DNA from 2 places in the Streptomyces sp. NPDC054842 genome. Region 2 is predicted to be linked to the other one. Evidence: riboswitches for the same ligand, from Rfam matches in the RefSeq annotation. Region 2 holds a riboswitch; the other holds the start of a gene.

Region 1 (6,690 bases), on a different contig from region 2:
CCACGGCGGGACGTCATCCGCAGAGCGACATCTTCCTGGACGACGTGACGGTGTCGCGTCGCCACGTGGAGTTCCGTCGCGCGGCGGACGGCTCGTTCACGGTCGCCGATGTCGGCAGCCTGAACGGCACCTACGTCAACCGGGAGCGGATCGACCAGGTCGCCCTGTCGAACGGCGACGAGGTGCAGATCGGCAAGTACCGGCTGGTCTTCTACGCGAGCCAGCGGGGCGTCTGACCACCCGAACTCCGTCCGGGGGGACCCAGGGAAGGTCCATGCTTCAAACACCGAGCGGCGGTGCCGGCAGCGGCACCGCCGCCGCGGACAGTGGGCTGATGAGCATCGGCACGGTGCTCAACGCGCTGCGCGACGAGTTCCCCGAAGTGACCATCTCCAAGATCAGGTTCCTGGAGGCCGAGGGGCTCATCGAGCCCCGGCGGACGCCTTCGGGCTATCGCAAGTTCAGCGCGCAAGACGTCGAGCGCCTCGGCCACGTCCTGCGGATACAGCGCGACCACTACCTGCCGCTCAAGGTCATCCGGGAGCACCTGGACGCCCTGGAGCGGGGTGACGACGTGCGGCTGCCCACGCTGGGACGCCAGCGCGACGCCGGGGACGGTGAGCGCCTGGGCGACCTCTTCGGGGAGCCGGAGGCGCCCACCGCGGCCCGTATCGGCCGCGACGAGCTGCTGGCCGCCGCCGGGATCGACGAGCGGGAGCTCGCGGAGTGGGAGTCGTACGGGCTCGTCACTCAACTGCCGGACGGGGGCTACGACGCCGAGACGGTCACCGTGGCCGCCCTCGTGGTCGAGCTGGGCCGGTTCGGGATCGAGCCCAGGCACCTGCGCGCCATGAAGGCCGCCGCGGACCGCGAGGCCGGTCTCGTGGAGCAGGTGGTGGCCCCGCTGCGCCGCCACCGCAACCCGCAGACCAGGGCTCATGCCGAGGCCCGCGCGAAGGAGCTGGCGGGGCTCACGGTCAAGCTGCACGCGGCTCTGGTGCAGACGGCGCTGGGTGTCCGGCTGCCCTGAACGAGGGTGTTCGCCGGTGGCGGATCGTCCACCCGTTCTGTGCCCGACTACCCAAACGTCCCGAGCACGGCCTAGGGTTGCTGTGTGAACGAGCTCGATGTCGTAGGTGTCCGGGTCGAAATGCCCTCCAACCAACCGATCGTGCTCCTGCGCGAAGTGGGAGGCGACCGTTACCTCCCCATCTGGATCGGCCCGGGGGAGGCGACGGCGATCGCCTTCGCCCAGCAGGGCATGGCCCCCGCACGGCCGCTGACCCACGACCTGTTCAAGGACGTGCTGGAGGCCGTCGGCCAGGAGCTGACCGAAGTACGCATCACGGATCTGCGTGAGGGCGTCTTCTACGCGGAGCTGGTCTTCGCCAGCGGGGTCGAGGTGAGCGCCCGGCCGTCCGACGCCATAGCGCTCGCGCTGCGCACCGGGACGCCGATCTACGGCAGCGACGGGGTGCTCGACGACGCGGGGATCGCGATTCCGGACGAGCAGGAGGACGAGGTGGAGAAGTTCCGCGAGTTCCTCGACCAGATCTCCCCCGAGGACTTCGGGACCAACAGTCAGTGACGTCCCCGCGCCCGCGGATCCGACCGGCACATGCCGGAGGCCAGTGAGGCGTGTTACGGCCCGCGCGGAGAGCATTCGGCTAGCCTTTCCCCGCGGTGGGGCACGGGAAACCACTCCTAGGGTGATTATCACTCGGCGTGCCGAGTGTGGCGATCGTTGACGCACCCCTGGCGACTGCCTACCGTCGAGAAGGCAGTTCAAGGACGGAGGTCGGCGTGAGAAGCAGCGGCGACGGTACGGCTGGGGGTGCCCACGGACGCAGTCCGGGGGAGAGCGGCCCGTACCCGCTTCACGGCAACGCGGCCGGCCCCGCTCCACAGCGGCCGACAGCGGTGCCGGACGAAGAGGCGGTGTCCGAGGAGATCGGCTACCGCGGTCCCACGGCCTGTGCGGCGGCGGGCATCACCTACCGCCAGCTGGACTACTGGGCGCGCACCGGTCTCGTCGAGCCGAGCGTGAGACCGGCCCACGGATCGGGGACGCAGCGTCTCTACAGCTTCCGCGACGTGGTGGTCCTCAAGATCGTCAAGCGGTTCCTCGACACGGGGGTGTCGCTGCAGAACATCCGCACCGCGGTCCAGCACCTGCGCGAGCGGGGTTTCGCGGATCTGGAGCGGATGACGCTGATGAGCGACGGGGCGACGGTCTACGAGTGCTCCTCGCCCGACGAGGTCCACGCCCTGCTCCAGGGCGGCCAGGGGGTCTTCGGTATCGCGGTGGGGGTCGTCTGGCAGGACGTGGAGGGAGCGCTCTCCCAGCTGCACGGGGAGCGGGTCGACACCGGCGAGACCCTGATCGGGCAGAACCCCACCGACGAGCTGGCCCGGCGCCGCAACCGCGCCGTCTGACCCCGGTGGCGCCCACGTCTCACGTGCGGCGTCACGGGGGCACGCGGCCGGCAGGGCATTGTCAGTGGCGTAGGGCAGCATCGGACCTGTGAGAACCGCGCCCACGATCCTGCATCTCGACATGGATGCCTTCTTCGCCTCGGCGGAGCAGGCCGCCAAGCCGAGCCTGCGCGGCAAGGCCGTGGTGGTGGGTGGGCTCGGGGTGCGCGGCGTGGTCGCCACCGCCTCCTACGAGGCCCGCGTGTTCGGGGTGCACTCGGCGATGCCCATGGCGCAGGCACGCCGGCTGGCTCCGAACGCCGCTTACCTCGTACCGCGCTTCCAGCTCTACCGCGACGTCAGTGAGCAGGTCATGGGTCTGCTGCGTGAGCTGTCGCCGCTCGTGGAGCCGCTGAGCCTGGACGAGGCGTTCGTCGACCTGGAGGCCGGCGGGACGGCCTGGGACGAGACCTCGGCGCGGCTGGTGGGCGCGAAGCTGCGGGCCGACATACGGGCCGTCACGGGACTGACCGGCTCGGTCGGGCTCGCCGCCTCCAAGATGATCGCCAAGATCGCCTCCGAGCAGGCCAAGCCCGACGGGCTGGTGCTGATCGAGCCGGGGACCGAGCGCGCCCTGCTCGGGCCGATGTCGGTGCGGACCCTGCCCGGTGTGGGTCCCGCGACCGGCGACCACCTGCGGCGCGCCGGTATCACCACGGTCGAGGAGATCGCCGAGGCGGGCGAGGACGAGCTGGTGCGGCTGGTGGGCAAGGCCCACGGACACGGCCTGTACGCGATGGCCCTGGCGCACGACGAGCGGCCCGTGGTCGCCGAGCGCGAGTCCAAGTCGGTGTCGGTCGAGGACACCTATGAGGTCGACATCCACGACCGGCTGCGGGTCGCCGCGGAGGTCCAGCGGCTCGCCGACCGGTGCGTGGCGCGGCTGCGGAAGGCCGGGCGCTCGGGCCGGACCGTGGTGCTCAAGGTGCGGCGGTACGACTTCTCCACGCTGACCCGGTCCGAGACCCTGCGGGGGCCCACGGACGACCCCTCGGTGGTGCGCGAGGCCGCCGCCCGGCTGCTGGACTCGGTGGACACGACCGGCGGGGTCCGGCTGCTGGGCGTCGGCGTCACCGGCCTCGCCGACTACACGCAGGAGGACCTGTTCGCGCAGGCCCAGGCCGCCGCGGGCGAACTCCTGGCACAGGAGCAGGCCGAGGACGAGGGCGTGCGGGAGGCGGTCACGGAGGCGGAGGCGCCCGCCGAGCGGCGCTGGCCCGCTGGGCACGACGTGCGGCACGCCGAGTACGGGCACGGCTGGGTTCAGGGGAGCGGCCTCGGGCGGGTGACCGTGCGGTTCGAGACGCCGTACTCGCCGCCCGGGCGCGTCCGCACGTTCCGCACCGACGATCCCGCGCTGGAGCCGGCGGACCCGCTGCCCCTGGTCACGGCGGTCCCGGGGGCCGGCGGTGCGGCGGAGGGCGCGGGGACGGCGGCCGGGACAGCGGCGGTGACGGATGCGGAGGAGGGCGACGGGGGGCGGGGCGGTCAGGCCGGGCCGGGCTCTTCCGTGCCGGCGAGCCGGCCGAAGTCGCGGTCCGGAGGGACGGGCGACGCCAGGTCGAGCCCGTAGTGGTGGTAGAGCTGGAGTTCCTGCTCGGGGGAGAGGTGGCGGCCGACACCGAAATCGGGCGCGTCCTTGATGAGAGCGCGGTCGAAGGGCACCCGCAGGGTCCCCTCCACGACCTCGCTGGGCTCCAGCGGGACGAAGGCGTCCCGGCTGAACAGGCCCGTGCGTATGGCCGCCCACTCGGGCACTCCGGTGGCGTCGTCGAGATACACCTCGTCCACCGTGCCGATCCTGGTGCCCTTGCGGTCGAACGCCTTGCGGCCGATCAGGTTGCGCGGATCGATGTCGGTCTGCACGGTCCCTCCTCTTGGTCGCAAAACTCATCCGTAAGCACTACGAAAGAGCACATTCAGGAAGGCGGCCACTCGAAAGTCCGTGCGTTGTCCTCGCTGGTAGGCTGGCAGACGGCTGCTGACCCCGTGCGGGAGAGTCCTCCGGCGAGATCCGGAGGCGCCGAAGGAGCAAATCCTCCCCGGAATCTCTCAGGCACACGTACCGCTCGGACGAGGTCACTCTGGAAAGCAGGGCGGGTGCGTCGTCGGCTCCCGTCCTCACCGACGGTGAAAGCCGGTCCGTCCGCTGCTGGACGGCCCGGTGAAGCTCTCAGGTTGAGATGACAGAGGGGGAGGCCGTCGGGGTACCCGCGTCGTGGTACCCCCCGAAGGTCGTGTCAGACCAGGAGGCCTCCGCAATGACCGCCCATCGCATTCCGCTCTCCGAGCTCGAACAGGGCATCCCCTTCGAGCAGCGCCACATCGGGCCCGACCACGAGGCCCAGGCCAAGATGCTCGCGCAGGTCGGATACGGCTCGCTCGACGAGCTCACCGCCGCCGCGGTCCCGGACGTCATCAAGAACGCCGACGCGCTGGACCTCCCCGGCGCGCGCACCGAGGCCGAGGTCCTGGCCGAGCTGCGCTCCCTCGCGGACCGCAACCAGGTGCTCGACCCCATGATCGGCCTCGGGTACTACGGCACCTTCACGCCGCCGGTGATCCTGCGCAACGTCATGGAGAACCCGGCCTGGTACACCGCGTACACGCCGTACCAGCCGGAGATCTCGCAGGGCCGCCTGGAGGCGCTGCTCAACTTCCAGACCGTGGTCGCGGAGCTGACCGGCCTGCCGACGTCCGGCGCCTCGCTGCTGGACGAGGGGACCGCCGCCGCCGAGGCGATGGCGCTGTCCCGGCGGATGGGCAAGAACAAGAAGGGCCTCTTCCTGGTCGACGCGGACGCGCTGCCGCAGACCATCGCCGTCATCCGGACCCGCGCCGAGCCGACCGGCGTCGAGGTCGTGGTCGCCGACCTGAGCGAGGGCATCCCGGCCGACGTCGCGGGCCGCGACATCAACGGCGTGCTGCTGCAGTACCCGGGCGCCTCCGGTGCCGTACGCGACATCAAGCCCGTCATCGAGCAGGCGCACGAGCTCGGCGCCGTCGTGACGGTCGCCGCCGACCTGCTCGCCCTGACGCTGCTCACCGCGCCCGGCGACCTCGGCGCCGACATCGCCGTCGGCACCACCCAGCGATTCGGTGTGCCGATGGGCTTCGGCGGGCCGCACGCCGGTTACATGGCGGTCCGCGAGACCTTCGCGCGGAGCCTGCCGGGCCGCCTCGTGGGCGTCTCCGTGGACGCCGACGGGCACAAGGCGTACCGCCTCGCCCTGCAGACCCGCGAGCAGCACATCCGGCGTGAGAAGGCCACCAGCAACATCTGCACCGCGCAGGTGCTGCTCGCGGTGATGGCCGGCATGTACGCCGTCTACCACGGTCCCGAGGGCCTGCGGACGATCGCCCGCCGCACGCACCGGTACGCCACGGTCCTCGCCGCGGGCCTGGAGGCCGGCGGCGTCGAGATCGTCCACGGCGCCTACTTCGACACGCTGACCGCGCGGGTCCCCGGCCGGGCCGCCGCGGTCGTGGCCGCCGCCCGCGAGAACGGGGTCAACCTGCACCTCGTCGACGCCGACCACGTGTCGGTCGCCTGCGACGAGACCACCGGGCGCAAGCAGCTCGGCGCCGTGTGGACCGCCTTCGGCGTCGAGGGCGACATCGAGGCGCTGGACGTGTCGGCCGTCGACACCCTGCCCGAGGCGCTGCTGCGCACCGACGACTACCTGGCGCACCCGGTCTTCCACCAGTACCGCTCCGAGACCGCGATGCTGCGCTACCTGCGCAGGCTCTCGGACCGCGACTACGCGCTCGACCGCGGCATGATCCCGCTGGGCTCCTGCACGATGAAGCTCAACGCGACCACCGAGATGGAGCCGGTCACCTGGCCCGAGTTCGGCCAGCTGCACCCCTTCGCGCCCGCCGAGCAGGCGCAGGGCTACCTCACGCTCATCCGTGAGCTGGAGGAGCGGCTCGCCGAGGTCACGGGCTACGACAACGTGTCGCTGCAGCCCAACGCCGGTTCCCAGGGCGAGCTGGCGGGTCTGCTCGCGGTGCGCGGATACCACCGGGCCAACGGCGACGAGCAGCGCACCGTCTGCCTCATCCCGTCCTCCGCCCACGGCACCAACGCGGCCAGCGCCGTGATGGCCGGCATGAAGGTCGTCGTCGTGAAGACCGCCGGGGACGGCGAGATCGACGTCGAGGACCTGCGGGCCAAGATCGAGCGGTACCGCGACGAGCTGTCGGTGCTGATGA
Region 2 (6,690 bases):
CAGCGCCGCCGTTCTTGCCGCCGCCGTTGCTGTCGTCGCCGCCGCCGCACGCAGCCGTGCTGAGCAGTGCTGCGACCACGGCAGCTGCGGCCACGGCCTGCTTGCGCCGCCCTGTGGTGCGTTGGGTAGTCACGATCTCGGATCCTCCGAAATGATGTAGGCGGCCTGCGAATGAGTCGCAGGCCCCGGGGGTACGGCTGTTCAGCGGGAAGCCTTCGGGTCGAGCGCGTCACGCACGCCGTCGCCGAAGAGATTGAAGGCGAGCACGGTGATGAAGATCGCCACACCGGGGATCACCATGTACATGGGATCCGAGTCGTAGTAGTCGATCGCCGAGGAGAGCATCTGTCCCCAGGAGGCCGTCGGCGGCTTGACGCCGACGCCCAGGAAGCTGAGCGCCGCCTCGGTGAGGATGTTGGTGGGGATCATCATCGTCGTGTACACGATGATGGGCGCGATGAGGTTGGGCAGCAGTTCCTTGAACAGGATGTAGAACCGCCCGGCGCCCAGGCTCCGCGCCGCCTCCACGTACTCGCGCTCGCGCAGCGAGAGCGTCTGGCCGCGCACCACGCGGCCGACGTAGGGCCAGCCGAAGAAGCCGATCACCAGGATCATGACGAACAGGCGCACGCCGGTGCCCGTGAGGCCCAGCATCTCGTTCGGCATGACGGAGACCAGGGCGATGATGAACAGCAGCTGCGGGAAGGCCAGCAGACCGTCCATCACGCGGCTGATGGCCGCGTCCACCCAGCCGCCGAAGAAGCCCGCCAGGATGCCGAGGACGGTCCCGAGGACCACCGCGACCAGGGCGGACAGGAAGCCCACGAGGAGCGAGATGCGCGCCCCGTAGATGATGCGGGCGAAGATGTCGCGGCCGCTCACCGGCTCGACGCCGAGCAGGTGGTCGCCGCTGATGCCGCCGAGGGATCCGGTCGGCGTGGAGAACAGCGGGTCGATCAGGTCCTCGTGGTGCGACTCGGGATCCTGGCCGACCAGGTTGGCGATCACCGGGGCGAGGATCGCGATCACGATCAGCACGAGCACGACGACACCGCCCGTGAGGGCCAGCTTGTCCCGCTTGAGGCGCTCCCAGGCGATCCGGCCGAGGGAGCGTCCTTGAACCGCCTTCGGATCGGCGCTGACAACCGCCGCTTCCTCGGCCGCGCTCGGGGCCGCTTCAGCGGTCGGCTCGTGCAATGGTGCCGTCATCGTGGCAGGGACCCCTCTCAACCGGCGGTAGCCGGCCCACACGTGCCGCTGGTAGCGGCATGATCAGTCCGTCGTACAAAGGGGCGAACACCCCTGGACCGGGAGTCTTCAACGCCTCGGCGATCTGTTGCCAGACTTGGCGGTGAATGGATGCCTAAACGTGATGCGCTCTGGGGGGTTCCGTTATCCGGACGGCGGGTAACGGGGGTCGGACAGGGGGCAATTGGGCCGCAAGGGACCACGGGGGTCGCTTTCCTGTCACCTCGTCCGCAACACGGACATCCCGCACTTCCGCTTTCGAGCGCGCTGGTCAGCGCCGGGTCCCGGTCCGAGGAGCGGGGCGCGGCGGCGGTTCCGCGGCGTCCGCGGGGTCAGTAGGGCCGTGGCTGTGGGTAGCCGTACCCGCCGGCCGCGGGGGCCGGTGCGGGGGCCGCGTGGGCCTCGCGGTCGTAGAAGGGCCGGGCGTTCGCGCGCAGCCACAGGGCGACCGGGTCGTAGGCGTCGGACATCGCGACGGTGGACACGGGCAGCCCGTCCGGGACGGCGCCGACGGACTGCTGCATCATCGCCCGCACCGAGTCGACGGCGGCCGGTGACGTGTCGTAGACGTCGAGGCCGATGGCCAGGTACGGCGCCCCGAGCGCGGGCTGCACCCAGGCGCGGCGCAGCGACCGCACGGCGGACGTGCGGTGCGCGTTCTGCGTGAGGAGGGCGTAGAACTGCGGGATCTCGATGCCGGGTTCGGACAGCCGCAGCGGTCCCGCGGGCTGGCGTTCGAGGCCGGTGGCGATCCGGCGCAGATCCAGCCAGGGGATGCCCACGCCCCCGCCGGGGGCGTGCGGGTTGAGCCAGAGCCCGAAGTGGTCGGGGTAGAGGGTGCGGGCGACGTCGAGGCCGTCCACGACCTCGTACGACCGGTTCCAGCCGCTGGCGGACAGTTCCTGGGCGGAGGTCACGCAGGGCGCGTAGCCGTAGCCGCCCACCTCCATGTTCCCGTACTGGGCGTCCGGCGAGCCGGCCTGGCCGTGCCAGAGCAGCATCCAGATCTGGCCGTTCGACGGGGTCGCGAGCGCACGGAGGAGCGCCTCGTAGGCGTCGTAACGCCCGGGCGTCACCTGGCGCAGCATGTGCTCGACCTGCCCGGCCGCGGCCGTGCCCGACGCGCTCACCTTCAACCGCCCCTTCGCGAACAGATCATCATGAACTCACCCATTGCCCCCGGGGCGCTCGCACGGCCTCCCCGTCCGGGAGCACGTCAACACCTCGACCGAGCCATGAAACCAGCTTAAGCGGCGTTCCTGACAGGAACTTGACGCTCGGCTTCGCCGTTTCGCGTGGCGTCCCGCGCCCGTTCGCGGGCCGCGGCGGCCCGGTCAGTACTCCCGCTGGTAGAAGGGCCGCACCTGGGCGCGCATCCACTCGCCCACCGGATCCTGGGCGACGTCGAGGAGGACCAGGTTCACCGGCCGGTCGACCGGGACCCGGCCGAGCGCCCGGCCGAGCGCGTCCAGCGGGTAGGTGCGCGCGGGGCCCTCCCAGTCGGACAGCTCGACGCCCACGAACATCACCGGGTCGCCGCCCTCGATGCTGGCCAGGCAGCGGCGGGCGGTCAGCACGACGCCGGTCGCCGCGAACTCGGTCGAGGCGGCGGACAGGAAATCCACCGGGTCGTCCTGCCAGTCGGGTTCGAACAGCCGGACCCGGCCACCACTGGCGGGACCGTCCAGCGGGGTCCGTCCGGTGCGGCACAGTTCGGCGACGGCGGGCGGCGGCAGCGGCACGCCGACCACACCGTCGGGGTTGACGGCCAGGCCGACCTGCGGGGGCAGGCCGCGCGCGAACTCGACGGCGGGCGCGATCGTGTACGGCATGTGCCCGCCGGCGACCTGGCGGAACTGCTCTTCCGAGCTGAAGACCGGGACGTACGCCTGTCCCGCGAGCTCCATCGTGGGGAGGTCGAGGGGGCCGCTGTGCGGGCCGCCGCCGTTCGGCAGCGGGATCCACAGGAAGCTGCGGCCGAGCACCTCGACGATCCGGGCACCGGCCTCGGGGACTCCGAGGGATGCGGAGAGCACCTCCTCCAGTTCGTTGCCTGGCCATCCGCCGTGCGGATGGGGGTGCGGGTGCGCCTGTGCCGGGAAGTCCATCTGTCTACCGCCTGCTGTGAACCGCTGTTCCGGCTGGAAACCCTAGCCGGTGGGCGCGTACGGGGGTCAGCCGCCGAAGTCGATCCGGCGCAGCACGTCCGCCGCCGCCCGGTCGATCAGGACCGCCGAGCCGCAGCCCTCGGGCAGGTCGCCCTTCTCGACGGAGCGCAGCAGCCGGCCGGCGGCGCGGCGGTGGCGCAGGAAGGCGTAGCGCGAGACCCCCCGGCCGCGCTCGCGCTGCCCGTCCAGGGCGGCGTCCGGCGGGACGTCCAGGAGCAGCAGGTGCAGGGTGCCGCCGCGGCGCCGGGCCTCGCGGGCGAGCCAGCGGCGCACCCAGGTCTGGGTGCCGCAGTCGTGCACGACGACGCCTGCTCCCGAGCGCAGCGCGCGGCGCAGTCCGGCGTAGTGCGCGACGCGGACGACGGGGCGGTAGAGCGTGTACGGCAGGAAGCGGGAGAGCCGGGTGTCCCAGCGGTCGCGGGTGTCCTGGGAGTCGACGCGGGCGCCGCTCACGGCCCGGCGCATCAGCGTCGACTTGCCGCTGCCGGGCAGACCGGTCACCACGACCAGGTCGGTGGCGCCGAAGGACAGCCCGTGCGGGCTGTGTCCCGCGCGCTCGCGCAGGTCGCGGACGACGGGCCCGGACCGCGGCCCGCACGCCTCCCGGGCCGGGACTGCGGGTTTTTCCGGCAGTGCGAGGCCCGAACTCGTCGCGTACGCCGTGGTCCTGTTCACCCTGATCGTCCTCCCCTTGGATCCGGAGTCCCATCCCCGTCGAGTGTAAAGAGAAGGTAATGCGGTGCGCCTCCCGTTTCCGTCCCCGTCCTGCCACAGACCGGTCACAGGTCTTCCGGGGGCGGCCGGACGGGCCGCCCCTGCCGGGTTTCACGGATGCGTGCAATGATGTGCCCGCCAACTGCATACCGGCCGCTTGAATCCGCGCGGGAGAGTCCCGGGGCACCACCTGCCCGGGCGCCGAAGGAGCAAGTCCCTCCCTTGAATCTCTCAGGCCCCGTTACCGCGCGGGCGAGGCACATCTGAAAAGCGGGCCGCTCACCAGTGGCTCCACCCAAGGTGCAAGTCAGGACCACCGGTTCGCCGGGTCGTGATGAACCTCTCAGGTTCCGATGACAGATGGGGAGGAACGACCTCGCCGTCATGCCTTGGGAGCCCCACCGATGAGCAGTAACGCCCCCCGTCACACCGCGCTCGACGCCCTGCATCGCTCTCTGGGCGCGACGATGACCGACTTCGCCGGCTGGGACATGCCCCTGCGCTACGGCTCCGAGCGCGACGAGCACCTCGCCGTCCGCACGAAGGCCGGTCTCTTCGACCTCTCCCACATGGGCGAGATCACGGTCACCGGTCCGCAGGCCGCCGCCTTCCTGAACTTCGCCCTCGTCGGCAACATCGGCTCGGTCGGTGTCGGCCGCGCCCGCTACACCATGATCGTCCGGGCGGACGGCGGCATTCTCGACGACCTGATCGTGTACCGGCTCCAGGAGCAGGAGTACATGGTCGTCGCGAACGCCTCCAACGCCCAGGTGGTGCTGGACGCGCTGACGGAGCGGGTGGCCGGTTTCGACGCCGAGGTGCGCGACGACCGTGACGCGTACGCGCTGATCGCCGTGCAGGGCCCGGAGTCCCCCGGGATCCTCAAGTCGCTCACCGACGCCGACCTCGACGGCCTGAAGTACTACGCGGGTCTGCCGGGCACCGTCGCGGGCGTCCCGGCGCTGATCGCGCGCACCGGCTACACCGGCGAGGACGGCTTCGAGCTGTTCGTGGCGCCGGCCGACGCCGAGAAGCTGTGGCAGGCGCTGACCGAGGCGGGCGCCCCGGCGGGGCTCGTCCCCTGCGGCCTCTCCTGCCGCGACACGCTGCGCCTGGAAGCGGGCATGCCGCTGTACGGGCACGAGCTGACGACGTCGCTCACCCCCTTCGACGCCGGGCTCGGGCGCGTCGTGAAGTTCGAGAAGGAGGGCGACTTCGTCGGCCGCGAGGCGCTCACCGAGGCGGCCTCCCGCGCCGCGGACAACCCGCCGCGCGTGCTCGTCGGGCTCGTCGCCGAGGGCCGCCGGGTGCCGCGCGCCGGCTACTCCGTCGTCGCCGGCGGCGAGGTGATCGGCGAGGTCACCTCCGGTGCCCCCTCCCCCACGCTCGGCAAGCCGATCGCGATGGCGTACGTCGACGCCGCGCACGCCGCCCCCGGCACCGCCGGTGTGGGGGTCGACATCCGGGGCAGCCACGAACCGTACGAGGTCGTGGCGCTGCCGTTCTACAAGCGCCAGAAGTGACACTGGCCCCCGGGCCGCCCCGCTGATCCCGGCCCCGGCGCCCCGTCACGGCGCCGGACACCTCCGGGCACGTCCGCCCGGCTCATCCACGTCCCCGCTGCGTCAGCAGTCCCCCGCGTACAGGAGAATTCAGGCCATGAGCAACCCCCAGCAGCTGCGTTACAGCAAGGAGCACGAGTGGCTGTCGGGCGCCGAGGACGGCGTCTCGACGGTCGGCATCACGGAGCACGCGGCCAACGCGCTCGGCGATGTCGTGTTCGTCCAGCTCCCGGAGGTCGGTGACACCGTGACCGCGGGTGAGACCTGCGGCGAGCTGGAGTCGACCAAGTCGGTCAGCGACCTCTACGCCCCGGTCACCGGCGAGATCACCGAGACCAACCAGGACGTCGTGGACGACCCGTCCCTGGTGAACTCCGCCCCCTTCGAGGGCGGCTGGCTGTTCAAGGTGCGCGTCACGGACGAGCCGGCCGACCTGCTCTCCGCGGACGAGTACACCGAATTCACCGCAGGCTAAGGACTTCCGACTGATGTCGCTTCTGAACACGCCCCTTCACGAACTCGACCCGGACGTCGCCGCCGCCGTCGACGCCGAGCTGCACCGCCAGCAGTCCACCCTGGAGATGATCGCCTCGGAGAACTTCGCTCCGGTCGCGGTCATGGAGGCCCAGGGCTCGGTCCTCACCAACAAGTACGCCGAGGGTTACCCGGGCCGGCGCTACTACGGCGGCTGCGAGCACGTCGACGTGGTCGAGCAGATCGCCATCGACCGTGTGAAGGCGCTCTTCGGCGCCGAGCACGCCAACGTCCAGCCGCACTCCGGTGCCCAGGCCAACGCCGCCGCGATGTTCGCGCTGCTCAAGCCGGGCGACACGATCATGGGTCTGAACCTCGCGCACGGCGGGCACCTGACCCACGGCATGAAGATCAACTTCTCCGGCAAGCTCTACAACGTGGTCGCCTACCACGTCGACGACGCCACCGGCGAGGTCGACATGGCCGAGGTCGAGAAGCTGGCCAAGGAGTCGAAGCCGAAGCTG

The links. A riboswitch is a leader RNA that binds a small molecule or an ion and turns the genes downstream of it on or off. The one in region 2 is predicted to bind glycine.
Region 1: it holds a riboswitch for glycine, as region 2 does, so the genes downstream of both, gcvP (aminomethyl-transferring glycine dehydrogenase) here and gcvT (glycine cleavage system aminomethyltransferase GcvT) in region 2, are expected to answer to the same signal.

Annotation. Positions count from the first base shown of each region.
Region 1 is NZ_JBSGZN010000056.1:38,227-44,916, reverse strand. It holds gene ACWGIS_RS31510 (FHA domain-containing protein) at 1-236, shown strand, start outside; gene ftsR (transcriptional regulator FtsR) at 275-1,030, shown strand; gene ACWGIS_RS31500 (bifunctional nuclease family protein) at 1,115-1,588, shown strand; gene ACWGIS_RS31495 (MerR family transcriptional regulator) at 1,804-2,436, shown strand; gene ACWGIS_RS31490 (DNA polymerase IV) at 2,525-4,048, shown strand; gene ACWGIS_RS31485 (PRC-barrel domain-containing protein) at 3,964-4,341, opposite strand; glycine riboswitch at 4,458-4,553, shown strand; gene gcvP (aminomethyl-transferring glycine dehydrogenase) at 4,737-6,690, shown strand, end outside.
Region 2 is NZ_JBSGZN010000031.1:68,780-75,469, forward strand. It holds gene ACWGIS_RS23690 (ABC transporter substrate-binding protein) at 1-133, opposite strand, end outside; gene ACWGIS_RS23695 (ABC transporter permease) at 202-1,209, opposite strand; gene ACWGIS_RS23700 (enhanced serine sensitivity protein SseB C-terminal domain-containing protein) at 1,581-2,378, opposite strand; gene ACWGIS_RS23705 (enhanced serine sensitivity protein SseB) at 2,583-3,356, opposite strand; gene ACWGIS_RS23710 (AAA family ATPase) at 3,423-4,091, opposite strand; glycine riboswitch at 4,289-4,387, shown strand; glycine riboswitch at 4,388-4,500, shown strand; gene gcvT (glycine cleavage system aminomethyltransferase GcvT) at 4,535-5,653, shown strand; gene gcvH (glycine cleavage system protein GcvH) at 5,790-6,167, shown strand; gene glyA (serine hydroxymethyltransferase) at 6,181-6,690, shown strand, end outside.